4 regions of the Glaciimonas sp. GG7 genome follow, and region 4 is predicted to be linked to each of the others. Evidence: predicted binding sites of a transcription regulator. Region 4 holds the regulator's gene; each other region holds the start of a gene.
The links. Region 4 encodes sigma-54, which starts transcription at its own class of promoters, with help from an activator protein. Its sites were predicted from a motif close to TGGCANGNAANCTGCTTT; they were not measured.

Region 1 (3,665 bases), on a different contig from region 4:
TTGAGATTGGACAGTTCTCTGTTGAGAGCGTCAATATTGCTTTGGGTGCGCGTCAGGTCATCTTTCATGGCGGCAACGCGTTCTTGATATTTGGCATAGTTACGCTCATTACCTTGACGTTCGGGAACACCGTTGTTGTAGTCTTTTTCCAAGCCAGACAATTTCTGCTGCTCGGTCTTGAGTTCGTCTTGCAAAATCTGGCGCCGATCGTTATCGCGTGCCTTTTGCGTGCCGCCATCTACTTTAGGAAAATCCGCAGGCGTCGCTGTTGCCGGTTTATTGACCGCAGCGGCAGCTGGCGGGCGAACCGGGGCGGCGATCGTCAATGGCGGTAAATCAACTTTTTTGCAGCCTTTGGTGTCACCGGTATTTGTGTACTCTTTGGTGCCATTCGAATTGATACAAAGATAGATATTATCGGCTTGCGCGGCGCTGATGGCACTGAAGGCTGCAACAATGAGCATGCCTGAAATAAGGTGTTTCATAGGTTCTCTTCACAATTCAATGAAGCCGATAGTTTATGTCAAACACTGCACCGACGAAAACAAAAGGACGGGAAAAGTATCCTTTTCCCGTCCTTTTTACACTACCTTAATGCAAATTAAAGTCTGTAATTTACAGCGAGTAGTACATATCAAACTCAACCGGATGCGTCGCCATACGGAAACGTGTGACTTCTTGCATTTTCAGTTCCAGATAAGCGTCGATCATGCTGTCGCTAAATACACCACCGCGGGTCAGGAACTCGCGATCGTTGTCCAGCGCTTCCAATGCTTCTTCCAGTGATGCGCAGACAGTTGGGATCAACTTGTCTTCTTCTGGCGGCAAATGGTACAGATCTTTCGATGCTGCTTCGCCCGGATGGATCTTGTTCTGAACGCCATCCAAACCAGCCATCAGCAATGCTGAGAAGCACAGGTACGGATTCGCCAGTGGATCTGGGAAACGGGTTTCAATGCGACGACCTTTTGGATTCGGCACGTGCGGGATACGGATCGAAGCCGAACGGTTACGGGCCGAATAAGCCAGCTTGACCGGGGCTTCATAGCCTGGGACCAAACGCTTGTAAGAGTTAGTACCTGGATTAGTAATCGCGTTGAGCGCTTTTGCATGCTTGATGATGCCGCCGATGTAGAACAGGGCGAATTCCGACAAACCTGCATAGCCGTCGCCTGCGAACAGGTTTTTGCCATCTTTCCAGACCGATTGGTGCACGTGCATACCAGAGCCGTTGTCGCCAACGATAGGCTTAGGCATGAACGTTGCCGTTTTGCCGTAAGTGTGGGCAACATTCCAGACCACGTATTTCAGGTTTTGAGTCCAGTCAGCGCGCTCAACCAAGGTTGAGAAGCGGGTACCGATTTCGTTTTGACCAGCGCCGGCAACTTCGTGGTGATGGACTTCAACCGGGATCCCGAGGGATTCCAGAATCAGACACATTTCCGAGCGCATGTCTTGGAAGCTGTCGACCGGTGGCACTGGGAAATAACCGCCTTTAACCGTTGGACGATGACCAGTGTTGCCATTTGGCAGCTTGGCACCAGTGCTCCACGATGCTTCTTCGGAACCGATCTTGACGAACGAGCCCGACATATCGGCATCCCAACGGACGCTGTCGAAAATGAAGAATTCTGGCTCCGGACCGAAATAAGCGGTGTCGCCTAAGCCGGATGATTTCAGATACGCTTCTGCGCGCTTGGCGATCGAGCGTGGGTCACGGTCGTAACCTTTGCCGTCGGACGGCTCGATCACGTCACATTGCATAAACAATGTGGTTTCTTCCATGAACGGATCGATATTGGCGGTGTTTGGGTCCGGGATCAGAATCATGTCTGATGCTTCGATACCTTTCCAGCCGGCGATTGAAGAACCATCAAATGCATGACCGGACTCAAACTTGTCCATATCAAAATGGGAAACAGGAACCGTTACGTGCTGTTCCTTGCCTCTGGTATCGGCAAAACGAAAATCAACGAACTTCACTTCGTTGTCTTTTACCATCTTCAAGACTTCTGCGGCCGTCATTGCCATGTAAAACTCCTAGTGTCAGAAAGTAACTGCTAATGTTGTCAAATATGATGCAAAAATTGGGCTGCGGTGCACCGTCGATCTCTCAGGCAAGCAAGAGCGAGACATTCGAACACCGATATAAACATGAAAACGATACAACTGAATTCAACCGAGGATGATAGCAGAATCTATGCCACCATCCGGCGCTATACACAACCTTATGCACGGGGTCTGTCTGGCCCTGTATTTGCTTGTTTTACTGTCTATATCAACAATAAAAATAGTATTCGGCAATGATAGGGACACAGTTATCGACCCATGTTGGGGCGACAAAAAATTAATGCACTTAATAAGTGCATTAAAATTTCAATTAATCATATTTGATCCATTTTGGTGCGCATCTAACCTGACAAATAGATGTCTTCTCTGAACCTATTCCTATTCAAGGCGAACGACCCGAAACCCCAGGTTCGTCGGTGAACCGCGCCACCAGTAATTAACGCGAAATCCCGGACGACACTGCAACAAGGGATTGCCCGCTGCACCGCCGCGAATGCCCGGCGTTTTGCAATCGGCATGAAAGTCACTCGGGTTTTCTACACCCAGCGCACGCAGATCCGGCGGGAAGCAATCTGCCGTCCATTGCCAGACATTACCCACCATATCGTTGAGGCCGTAAGCATTGGGCGGGTAGCTGCCGACCGGGCCAGGAGCTGCGAACTCACCTGATGCATTGCACAGTGCCAGTGTGCTGTCGAAGTCATTACCCCATGGCCAGGTGGTGTTGCTGCCAGCACGTGCAGCGTATTCCCACTGGGCTTCCGTGGGCAAGAAGTAATATTTGCCGGTTTGCGTGCTCAGCCACGCTGCATAGGCCAGCGCTGCGCTCCACGATATGCCGGTTACCGGTAACTGTTCCTTGCCTGCAATGACTTGAAAATGATGATGTTGACGTTCAATGTCGGCACAGCCGTGCGCGCGCGGCACCAGGAATCCAATACCGCTGGCGTCTGTATCTCCAACCGCGTTGAGAAACGCGACGAACTCGTTATTGCTGGCCGCATCTTTAGCGATAGCAAACGGCGTTAAATGCACCTCATGCGGAATATCGCCGATGGATGTAGCGCCGCCGGGCAAGGCGATCATGACGGGGCCAACACGTTGGCCGTCATTGAAGGTATCGCGAAATAATGACAATTCGCGGTTAACTTCTGCAAAGCCGGTGACCGATATTGCCAATAACAAAAGCAGTAACACGGCGTGCGCTGGCCTGGCGCTCATGGCAAAGTAACTTCAGCGGTAATCCCCAAATGGTCCGATACATGATTGCGCCAGGCAACCCATTCTGTGGCCGGGTACACCTGAGCGTTCGCCAAAGTGACCGAGGGCGTATGCACAAAATGATCGTAGGGCTGGCTCAATGCGCCTGCCCGGGTCAGACTACTGAGCAGATTAGGTTCGATGACAGCGCCGGCTACTTTCAGATGATCGAAACCGGGGTCACTGGCTGACATATTCCAGTCACCGCCGATAATGATGTTATGGCCCGCGTCCGGAGGAGGCGTATTACCGAAAGTGGCGGTTTTCAGGTTGGTATAAAACCTGGCGACATTTTCTACTTCAGCACGGCGTCCACTGACCGTCTTGCCCCATAC
Region 2 (3,665 bases), on a different contig from region 4:
ACCAACCGAACCACAGCAATGAAGCACCAACCATGGTCAATGTCAGGCTATGCGGTTTGAAAGCTTCTTTGCCGTAACCGACACGTTTGCCGATAACATACGCGCCGACTAAACCAGCTACCGCTGCGTTAATGTGGACTACAGTACCGCCAGCGAAATCTAACGCACCTTTTTGGAACAACCAACCGGAAGTCGCTGTCATTTTTGCAGCAGCGGCAGCGTCAGTGAAGCCATCCGGACCAGGCCAGAACCAGACCATGTGGGCGATTGGCAAGTACGAGAACGTGAACCACAGGACTGTGAAGGCGAGGATGGCAGAGAACTTGGCGCGTTCGGCAAAGGCACCGATGACCAATGCGCAAGTGATGGCAGCGAATGCACCTTGGAAGACGACGAAGGCGAATTCTGGCAAGACTACACCTTTGCTGAACGTTGCCGCCAGCGAATCAGGTGTCATGCCGGAGAGGAACAATCGACTGAAGCCCCCGAAGAAATCGTTGCCCTCGGTGAACGCGATGCTGTAGCCGTAGACGATCCACAGCACAATCACCAGCGAGAAGATGGTGAAACATTGCATCAGTACCGACAGCATGTTTTTACTGCGCACTAAGCCGCCGTAAAACAGGCCAAGGCCTGGCAATGTCATCAAAATTACAAACGCGGTACAAGTCAACATCCAGGCAGTGTCGCCTTTGTTAGGGATTGCTGGTGCCGGGGTTGCAGCGGCGGCAGGAGCGGCCGCAGTTGCTGCCGTTGCTGCAGCAGCAGGAGCAGCAGGAGCAGCAACAGTTGCTTTAACTTCGGCGGCAGCAGCAGCGGCAACAGGCGCGGCAACAGCAGCCATGCTTGACGCGCTGGCAGCAGCAGAAGCGGAAGTGTCGTCGGCGGCAGAGGCTGGCAGCATGAAGCCAGCAGCCAATATCAGCCCGAGGAACGTGGCGGTAATTCTTTTAATAGTCATTTTGATAGTCCCTTAGATTGCATCTTTGCCGGTCTCACCGGTACGAATACGAATAACTTCTAGCAAATCGAGGACGAATATTTTGCCGTCTCCGATTTTGCCGGTGCGTGCTGCCGTTTCGATCGCCTCAACTGCGCGCTCTAAAATGGAATCATCGACCGCTGCTTCAATTTTTGTTTTAGGCAAAAAATCGACGACATATTCAGCGCCGCGATACAACTCGGTATGCCCTTTTTGACGGCCAAAACCTTTTACTTCTGTGACCGTGATGCCCTGAACGCCGATGGCTGACAACGCTTCACGGACTTCATCAAGTTTGAACGGTTTAATAATTGCAGTGATCAGTTTCATATCGACCTCAGTTAGAAAGTTTTTGCGAGTGAGAACACCACGCCGTTTTTACCAAGATTCTTGCCATCAGGTGCGGCATACGCACCCTTCTTGGCATCGGTGCCGATAAAAGCTGCGCCTAGCGTTACGCCATACAGGCTGTCAAAGGTTTTGGTGACGCCGATTTTCCAGTCGTTGTAGCTGAAGAAGCTAGCGTTGGCGATGGTCTGGTGGCCGAAATGCAAGCCGAGTGTGATGCCGGAACCGACATCGAAATTGGCACCCAGATCGTAATACGCACTGTTCTTGCTATTCGGCGCGCCGAAAGCATTAGTCAGTGCTTGTGAGTATTTGAAGTAGCCAGGACCGTAGCCGAGTTGGGCGTACAGTTCGAACGTATCTGCATTCTTGGCAACCAGGTTCAGATTGTTACCCGGATAGTAGTAGTACAAACCGCCGACATCATACGTAAAGCCAAACGGCAAATCGCCGCGCTGACCTGCATACAGATCCCACTCGATATTGCCTTTGCCGTTGACGCCGCCAGCATTGACCGAATCTTTAATCCATTTAATATTCGATAACCATGTACCGGCATACAGACCGGTTGGATTATTGGTGTAATCCACACCGCCCTGAACGGCTGGATCAAAACGGGTTTGCGAGATACCGCGGAAACGGTAATCATTGACCGCGCCGATGTTATAGGCGATGACATTGTCAGGTACTGGCTCTGCGGCAGCAGGCGCAGCAGCATCGGCGGCAGCAACTACGGGAGCGGCATCGTCTGCATAGGCAAAACCGGTAACCAGTGTCGAGGCTACTGCTGTAGCGAGTATCAGTTTGTACGTCAGATTTTTCATCGTCTATCCTGTTGGCTATGAATATTAAAAATAAAGAAAGGCATTAACTAAAGTTCATTCTTTCTCTAGCAGGAGTCGTGCCAACACGATAACAAGTAATGAATATGTCTTTTAAGGTCGATTGATAATGTTTTTATTGTTTTAACTTTGTGTCTTGCAGCAATATCAATGGAGTTTCGCACCGAATTAATGCGAATGAATATTTTTTTGCATTATTTTGGTGCTTTGGTAATTAAATAACGACACTCTGATCAAAAGTGTTGAATTCACACTTCCCCAACTGACCTTCAAGGAGCAACATGCCACAACTAACGACGGAAAATGAAGACGGCTGCTTACCCGATTGGCAGCCAGTACGTGCGCCTTTGGGCGTTGTGCTAGAAGGACAAGCTGTCCGTCTGGCACCGTTGGACGCCAAACTGCATGCCGACGCCCTGTATCTGGCCGCCAGCGGTGATGCCGCGGACGCGCGTCAATGGGATTATCTGGCGGTCGGCCCTTTTGGTAACCAGGATGACTTTGCCGCTTGGTTGAGCGCCTGCGAAAAAACCACCGATCCGCTGTTTTTTACGGTGACCGATCGGCAAACCGGCGAAGCGCAAGGCGTCCTCAGCTACCTCGCCATCGCGCCCGAGCATGGCAGCATCGAAATCGGTCACATCTGGTTTAGCGCGGCGATGCAACAAACGCGTAAAGCAACGGAGACGATATATCTGCTGGCCCGCCACGCCTTCGATGATCTCGGTTATCGGCGGCTTGAGTGGAAATGCGATACCCGTAACCTGCGCTCGCAACGGGCGGCGTTGCGTTTCGGCTTCACGCCCGAGGGCATTTTTCGCCAGCATCGCGTCAGCAAAGGCCATAATCGTGATACTGCCTGGTTTTCTCTGCTCGATCATGCGTGGCCGCTGCAACGGGCTGTCTTTGAACTCTGGCTGAGCCCGGCCAACTTCGATGACGCGATGCGGCAACGGCAATCCTTGAACGATATCCGGGTAAATTTGTTAAGCGGCGCTGAGGCGGTGTAAGACAGTCTTGAGGGATAGGCTTAAGATGCACGTCTTTCTCCATTCCTACGCCATGCAATCGCGTATTATTTCTCACGTTTTTTACAGGAGCATCACCATGAACAAGCCCAATTTTTTTGAAGATATTCAGTCCAAGATCAATCAGGCGATTGAAAATTCCCCCGCTAAAGACATCGAAAAAAACGTCAAAGCAATGATGAGCAGCGGTTTTGCTAAGCTCGATCTGGTGACTCGCGAAGAGTTTGACGTTCAGGCCCAGGTATTGGCCGCCACGCGTGAAAAACTCGAATTGTTAGAGTTACGCGTGACGGAACTCGAAGCACTGATAAAGCGCCCATGACAGCGCGCCCCACTTTATGACGTTGGCGGTATTAAAAAGCCGGGCGCTGGCAGGCATGCAAGCCCCGGAAGTCACTGTCGAAGTCCATCTCGCCAACGGACTGCCGTCATTCACCATCGTTGGCTTACCGGAAACCGAAGTCA
Region 3 (3,665 bases), on a different contig from region 4:
CTGCGTCACAACAGAAAATAATGGTGATGGGACAGGCGGGGTAAATAACGGCGCTCTCTTGAACACCCTCGCCTTATAACCCTCCCACGCCTGTTGATAATCGGCGTACAGATCCGGGTGGATTCTGGAACCAGGAGCAATATCAGGTACGTCCATCTTCGGTTGGGTCGGCGTGGCGGGATTGATATCACGTTCTGCTCGTTGTCCAGAAATGTCCGCATTCTTCGAAACCAACGGCACAGTCTGGGAAGGAACAGCTGCGTAAAATCCTGTCCTGAAACTCTGCATTGACTCAGAGCCACGGTTTATCGATTCAGAAGAAGGCTGCAGCAATCCAGATGGCAGTGCCAGCGGGACGTTATTTACACTTGCCACATCCATTGGTTGCTCATTGGAGGAGATGCTGAATTCAGATACCGGATTGCGGCGAACAAGCGTTGGAGATACGGGAGGAGTTGGCATCGGCTACCTTTATATTAAAACGAGGCCGAATTTTATTTTGACGCATCTATTTTTTCGCTCATAAAACAAGCATTCTTTTAGTCGCCAGATCACCCTATCAGGCCAGCTTAAACTTACGCCGGGGCGTTCTTCTCCGGCACCCATCCCTACGGCTTCACGACCTCCACGCCATACTTAGCAAATATCCGCGCCATTTCACCGGAGGCGACCAATGTATCGGTGGCCTCCTGCAATGCACGAGCTAATTCGGTATCGCTCTTCTTGACCGCCATCCCAATCACCCAGCCTTTGGGTGGCAAGCGCTGAAAAGCGACTTCGCTCATGGCAAAATGAGGATCTTTCCCGATGACCGATTCAATTTCCGAACGATTGGCGACGACGCCATCGAGTTCCCCTGCTTTGAGTTTTTCCAGTGCATCAGTGGCGTTCGGAAATATCTTTACGCCGTCCCGAAATTTGCCATCTTCTGCGCCCATGATCAGCATTGCGCCAATCGAAATTTTTTCCGCGCCTATGCTTTTGCCTGCCATCGCATCAAGATTATCGAACACCGACACCTTGCGGATATCCCTGACCAGCCGCACCGTTTCACGATGGTAAGGTGCAAAAATGCTGACCTTGTCATTCTCGTTGATCAAATGGGGATCGACCGGCACATGCATCAACACGTCAGCAGGGCCGTAGCCGAGATAGTGTCCTTTCCAAACCATATTGCGTAAATCGTCACTCAACTCTTCTCCGGCGGGAAACGGCAACAAACTCATTTTCAGACCTAATTTGTTAGCCAGCGCCTGAGCAACATCAATATCAATACCCGCACCGTTGGCTGAAAACGGAGCGAAATCATTGTAGACAGCAACCTTCAATATCCCGGTTTGTTTGATCTTCAAAAAATCATTATCCGCTTGCGCATACGCAGCGTTACCGACACACATCGAAGTCAGCATTAACATCACGGTGAGTACTTTTGAAAAAAGTCTGGTCATGATTCACATCCTGTTTTTTGGTGATGGTGATGGTCCGATGGGCGTCATCCATCGGCTCTTAATTCGCGCCCGTCCTGATCAATTAATCGTGCGCAGCGTTTCAAGATAAGCCTTGATAGACCACATAGCTTCTTGATTGAGGATGCCCTCAAAGGCAGGCATATAGACCGCGCCGTTACGTACTTTCCCATGGCGAATAGAAGTCAGAAAATATTTATCCGTCTCTTTAAAACACGCCTCTTGTTTATCGCCTTTCAGGTCCATGCAGTCACGATCGATTAAGCGTAAATCAGGCGCGATGCCGCCTGATTGGGCCTGCAAGCCATGACAACGGGCACAATTTTCTGCATAGGCGGAGGTACCGATATTAATCGCCTCTTTCTGCCCACGGTAAGGGTTATTGTCCAGCCAGGCAGCGCCTAGTACAGGCAATGTTTTGGTGTCCACAGGTTGCGGCGTGACGTCACCATGTGCATAGACGAACGTAGGACTCATCAATACGGCAAAAGCCAGGCGAACCATGCTGTGGCCAAAAATACGGTGCGATTTTTTCATACCCATCTCCTCAAATTTGAAATATGGGGACACATCCGCAAATGTCATGCCAGGCAAACACCACACCCCGACAACTGTTTTTGTTCTATTTTTGAACAATGCCGATACGCAAGTGCTATATTTAAGAACAGCATAATAATTAATGAGAATATTGCTTGATACAAATAAGACTTATGTATTGCGTTTGATGCCAATACGCCAATGCGGCGTTGTACGCATAACGTCGCAAGAGGTAAATTGCATAAGCCTTCACAAAAACAGCAGGAGACAAAGGCATGCAGCCAACCCACGTCCGCACTCCGGACGCACAATCGAGGGCACTCGACGGCGACCTCAAAAAACAAGCCGTGCGTGGCACGTTTTCTGCTTCTGAAAACCCCATGATGATAGAAGAATCCCGCCAACGCTCGCTAGCGTATGGCCTGTCGGAAATTGAAAAACCAGATTTCAGTCCCCTTACACGCACTGACCTTTCACTATTGCTGGAGCAAAACCGCATCCTGCAAGCGCATGCGTTGCCGGTGATGGAAACGCTCTACGAGCAAATCATCAACACCCACAACATGGTGATCCTGACCGACGTCAACGGTCTGATCGTGCATACGTTGGGCGACGATGATTTTCTTGAAAAAGCCAATCGTGTCGCCCTCCAACCCGGCGTTACCTGGTCCGAGGCCAGCAAAGGCACCAACGCCATCGGCACGGCCATTGCCGAGCAACTGCCGGTACAAATTCATGCCCACGAACACTTTCTGGTCGCCAATCATTTTCTGACCTGCTCAGCCGCACCCATCCTCGATCATCAAGGCAATGTCATCGGCGTGCTTGACGTAACAGGCGATCAATCGAGCTTTCACAAACATACGATGGCCTTGGTGCGCATGTCGGCCCAAATGATTGAGAATCATTTATTTATAGCCGCGTTTCAAGATGCGATCACGCTGCACTTCAATACTCGGCCCGAATTTGTCGGCACGCTGATGGAGGGGATCGTCTCGTTCTCACCTGGCGGTCGCTTTCTGTCTGCGAACCGAACCGGTTTATTCCAGCTTGGCTTGCCGATGTCGGCGTTGCAATCGCACACCTTCAGCTCACTATTCGGCTTATCGGTGGCTTCCCTGTTCGACCATTACAGAACCGCGTCACCGGGATTGCTCAAGCTGTGCATGCCCAGCGGCGTACTCGTGTATGGGCGTGCGCAACTGCATATCGCCAATAGTCCGTTTCACCGCTCAGCCGATTTGGCCCGCGCCGATATTGGCGTGAGTGCAGCTCCCGATACCAGCGACAGCAATGCCAATATAACCCGCGCCAACCAGACCGCACGACGTATGTCCGGCCTGCGCTATCTGAATACCGGCGACCCGCAAGTCGCTGCCTTGATCGAAAAGGTCAACAAAGTCCTAGGGCGTGATATTCCCATTCTGATCATGGGTGAGACGGGAACCGGCAAGGAATTACTGGCGCAGGCCATCCACAACGATTCACCGCGCGCGAGCGGTCCTTTTGTTGCGGTCAATTGCGCGTCCATCCCGGAGACGTTAATTGAGTCAGAATTATTCGGCTACGAAGATGGCGCGTTCACCGGTGCGCGTAAAAAGGGCGCGGTCGGGAAAATTTTGCAAGCCAATGGCGGCACGCTGTTTTTGGACGAAATCGGCG
Region 4 (3,665 bases):
TTACTATTAAATGCAGTGAAGTCCATGTCGGTGACGGATGCAAAAAAAATTCTGAGTGGCGGAGAGACATCGGTGACCGATTTTTTTAAAGAGAAAACTGCCGCGCCATTGGAAGTGAAATTTCTACCGTTAGTGAAGCAAGTCACTGACCGCAACGGCGTCTCGGCGCAATACAACGCGACGATGGGATTGGTCAGTAAAACCGGTATGGTGCCAGCGCAAGCGGCGACGGTGGAAGGTTATGTCACGCAACGTGCGCTAGATGGCTTGTTTTACATGATCGGGGAGGAAGAGAAGGCGATTCGACGCGATCCGATAGGGGCAGGCAGTGCCATTATCGGGAAGGTGTTTGGGGCGATGAAATAATGATTCGCCGCGCTGGTTGGACCAACTAGCCCTGAAGCCATCGCTGGCAATCTCGATGATATTTAAAATAACAAAGGGCGCATTAACTGCGCCCTTGCTCATTTGTCAGTGTAGTATTTTTTCGTTTGATGGTTGAAAAGACACTTGCGTTGACTATGTCAGATAACCACTACCGTCACGTCGCTGCGGGTAGATCCTCAGGCAAATGTTTGATTGCGGAGTGTTGGTGGTTCTGTAGTTTGTCCTTATATTTAATCACTTGTCGATCGAGTTTGTCGATCAACAAATCAATGGCAGCGTAAAGGTCATGCGCAATGCTCTCGGCATGCAGGTCTTTGCCTTTTACGCGCAGATTAATTTCAGCTTTCTGGCGTTTTTCTTTCTCGGTGATTTTGTCGACTGTCAGGATCACACTAATATCGATGACCTGATCGAAATGGCGCTTGATACGCTCTAATTTGTTTAGCACGTGTTCGCGAATGGCGGGAGTTACGTCGAGGTGATGCCCACTAATTGTGAAATTCATACTGCGCTCCTATCAAGTTTTCGTTGGCGGTTCGGACAGTGATCAATTTGTTGAGTCGACTAGTCAGAACACAGCGACGGTTATGCAAACGAGCAAACAGCTAAAGAGATTTGCGTAAATTGACTGGCGGAATTCTGAGTGCTTCGCGATATTTTGCGACCGTACGGCGAGCAACCACCATACCTTGTTCCGCGAGCATGTCGGCAATCTTGCTGTCAGAGAAAGGGCTTTTAGAATCTTCCGCTCCTATGAGTTGTTTGATCAAAGCCCGTATTGCCGTTGAGGAAGCCTCTCCACCTGCCTCTGTAGCAACATGGCTGCCGAAGAAATACTTTAATTCGAACATCCCGTGAGGGGTGAGCATGTATTTCTGAGTCGTTACACGCGAGATAGTGCTCTCGTGTAATCCTAGTGTATCAGCTATTTCACGCAACACAAGAGGCCGCATGGCGACCGCGCCGTGCGAAAAAAAGTTCCTCTGACGCTCTACAATTGCCTGGGCGACACGGAGGATAGTGTCGAAGCGCTGACGCATATTTTTGATCAACCACTTCGCCTCTTGCAGTTGAGAACCGAGTGATCCTTCGGTTTTGCTTTGCTTAAGAATATTGGCGTAGAGGGCATTAACGCGCAGTCGGGGCATCACGTCATTGTTGAGCATGACTTGCCAGCCATTCTTTGTTTTTCTCACAATCACGTCCGGCACGACATAATCTGAGGCGCTTCCGGCGAAAGTTGCGCCAGGATGCGGATTGCATTGTCTGATAACGACTTGCGCTTCACGTAAATCTTCGTCATCGCACTCCAGCGCTTTTTTGATTTTATTGAAATCGCGTTGGGCAAATAAAGTCAGAAAATTTTGCACAATTGTCAGCGCCAGACGACGCGTGACGAATGGTATTTTTGGAAACGCTTTAATTTGCAGCGCCAGACATTCAGAGGCGTCCCGAGCGCCGACGCCTGTCGGATCAAAACTTTGGACCATCTTCAGCGCCATCGATAATTCGTCGATGTCGATCTCAAGTTGCTCAGGCAGACGTGCGTAGATATCCTCCAGCGACTCTTCCAGGTAGCCGTTCTCATCGACTGCATCAATGATTAATTCGATGAGTGCGCGGTCGCGTTGGAGATCGACTACTTCTTGCATCTGCTTGAGCAAATGTTCGCGCAAGGTTGTGACGCAGGCTTCTAGCTGCGGTCGCGCATCCTCATCGTCGGGTGCCTTGGAGGTACGGGCAACATCGTCAAAACTCCATTCGGTGTCGCCGCTATCTTTATCCTGATTGTTATCGCCGGTATCGGCAACTTCGCTGCTACCTTCTGGCTCGATCGGTGAACTGCTGACTTCGCTGTCCCCCGTCGGGGCATCCATCGTTGACGTCGTTGTGTTAATGGCACCATCAGCCAACAGTCTGACTGAGTTGTCGAGTGGATCGTCGAGACGCTCCAACAGCGGATTCTCGGACAGAATATGTTCCAGTTCCTGATGCAGCTCTAGCGTAGACAATTGCAACAATCGTATCGATTGCTGCAACTGCGGTGTCAGCGCCAGATGCTGGGAGGTACGGAGTTGGAGCGATTGTTTCATGGGCCCTGAGGGTTCCTGGTAGTGCGTTGCCTGCGTTACATGATGAAACTACATGGAAGCTAGATGCCAAAACTACATGCGGAAATGTTCGCCCAGATACACGCGTCGTACAGATTCATCGGCGATGATGTCGTCCGGACTGCCGCTGGCCAACACGCTACCTTGGTTGATGATGTACGCCCGGTCGCAAATGCCGAGCGTTTCGCGCACGTTATGGTCAGTAATCAAGACGCCGATACCGCGTTCTTTCAGAAAACGGACGATGCGCTGAATTTCAATCACGGCAATCGGATCAATCCCTGCGAATGGCTCATCAAGCAGCACGAAGCGCGGATTGGTGGCTAAAGCGCGGGCGATTTCTACCCGTCGTCGCTCACCGCCCGACAGGGACAGTGCCTGACTATCGCGTAGCTTTTCAATTTGTAATTCTTGTAGAAGGGACTCAAGCTTGTCCGAGAGCTCCTGCTTGGTGAGGGCCACGCCGTTCGGGCGCTGAAGCTCAAGCACCGCACGGATATTGTCTTCTACCGTTAGTTTACGAAATACTGACGCTTCTTGCGGCAAATAAGACAAACCAAGCACCGCCCGTTGGTGAATCGGCAAGCGCGAGATATCGACGCCATCAAGATCAATCGCACCGCCATCGGCTGGCACTAGCCCTACGATCATGTAGAACGAGGTCGTTTTACCTGCGCCATTGGGTCCAAGCAGACCAACTACCTCGCCATTTTTGACGTTCAACGATACGTCACGCACGACCTGGCGCGCGCCGTAACTCTTTTGTAGCCCTTTGACAATCAGCGTACTGGAAGCGGTAGTCATCTCATTTCCCTTTCGGTTCGATGACCGCTTTAATACGGCCGCCACCCGGCAAGCTGGTGCCGGAAACATCATTATTGACCGAGTAAAATTCAGCGCGACTATCGTAGGAGATAAATGCGCCATTGACGACATCGGTAGGTTTAGTGCCTTGCAGGCGTCGCATCTGGGCCTTCGAAAACAATTTAACGATTTCGGTTTTGTCGTCGTATTCGATGCGTTCCGCTTCGCCATCGATCCACAAATCAGGGCCGCCGTCGCGCTTTTGGCGGAAGGTCGCCAGTCCGCCCGGTGCCGCGTACAAGACCGCGAATTGGTAACCAGCCGGATCCGTCGTGACGACCACTTTTTCCGCCTTCATGATCA

Region 1: glnA (type I glutamate--ammonia ligase) is a predicted target of sigma-54. The motif match lies at 2,189-2,206, and genes of this name have one in related genera.
Region 2: ACVBEF_RS11440 (TorF family putative porin) is a predicted target of sigma-54. The motif match lies at 2,220-2,237, and genes of this name have one in related genera.
Region 3: pedF (cytochrome c-550 PedF) is a predicted target of sigma-54. The motif match lies at 2,038-2,055, and genes of this name have one in related genera.

What each region holds. Positions count from the first base shown of each region.
Region 1 is NZ_JBRIIQ010000018.1:27,205-30,869, forward strand. Features, by position in the region: gene ACVBEF_RS06725 (DUF4124 domain-containing protein) at 1-485, opposite strand, end outside; gene glnA (type I glutamate--ammonia ligase) at 616-2,031, opposite strand; gene ACVBEF_RS06735 (formylglycine-generating enzyme family protein) at 2,449-3,291, opposite strand; gene ACVBEF_RS06740 (hypothetical protein) at 3,288-3,665, opposite strand, start outside.
Region 2 is NZ_JBRIIQ010000041.1:13,765-17,429, reverse strand. Features, by position in the region: gene amt (ammonium transporter) at 1-961, opposite strand, end outside; gene ACVBEF_RS11445 (P-II family nitrogen regulator) at 974-1,312, opposite strand; gene ACVBEF_RS11440 (TorF family putative porin) at 1,324-2,154, opposite strand; gene ACVBEF_RS11435 (GNAT family N-acetyltransferase) at 2,454-3,182, shown strand; gene ACVBEF_RS11430 (accessory factor UbiK family protein) at 3,280-3,522, shown strand; gene ACVBEF_RS11425 (YifB family Mg chelatase-like AAA ATPase) at 3,539-3,665, shown strand, end outside.
Region 3 is NZ_JBRIIQ010000007.1:29,788-33,452, forward strand. Features, by position in the region: gene ACVBEF_RS03445 (hypothetical protein) at 1-462, opposite strand, end outside; gene ACVBEF_RS03450 (substrate-binding periplasmic protein) at 609-1,448, opposite strand; gene pedF (cytochrome c-550 PedF) at 1,527-1,970, opposite strand; gene ACVBEF_RS03460 (sigma-54-dependent Fis family transcriptional regulator) at 2,387-3,665, shown strand, end outside.
Region 4 is NZ_JBRIIQ010000026.1:41,122-44,786, forward strand. Features, by position in the region: gene ACVBEF_RS08745 (DUF4197 domain-containing protein) at 1-366, shown strand, start outside; gene hpf (ribosome hibernation-promoting factor, HPF/YfiA family) at 542-892, opposite strand; gene ACVBEF_RS08755 (RNA polymerase factor sigma-54) at 993-2,480, opposite strand; gene lptB (LPS export ABC transporter ATP-binding protein) at 2,553-3,302, opposite strand; gene lptA (lipopolysaccharide transport periplasmic protein LptA) at 3,304-3,665, opposite strand, start outside.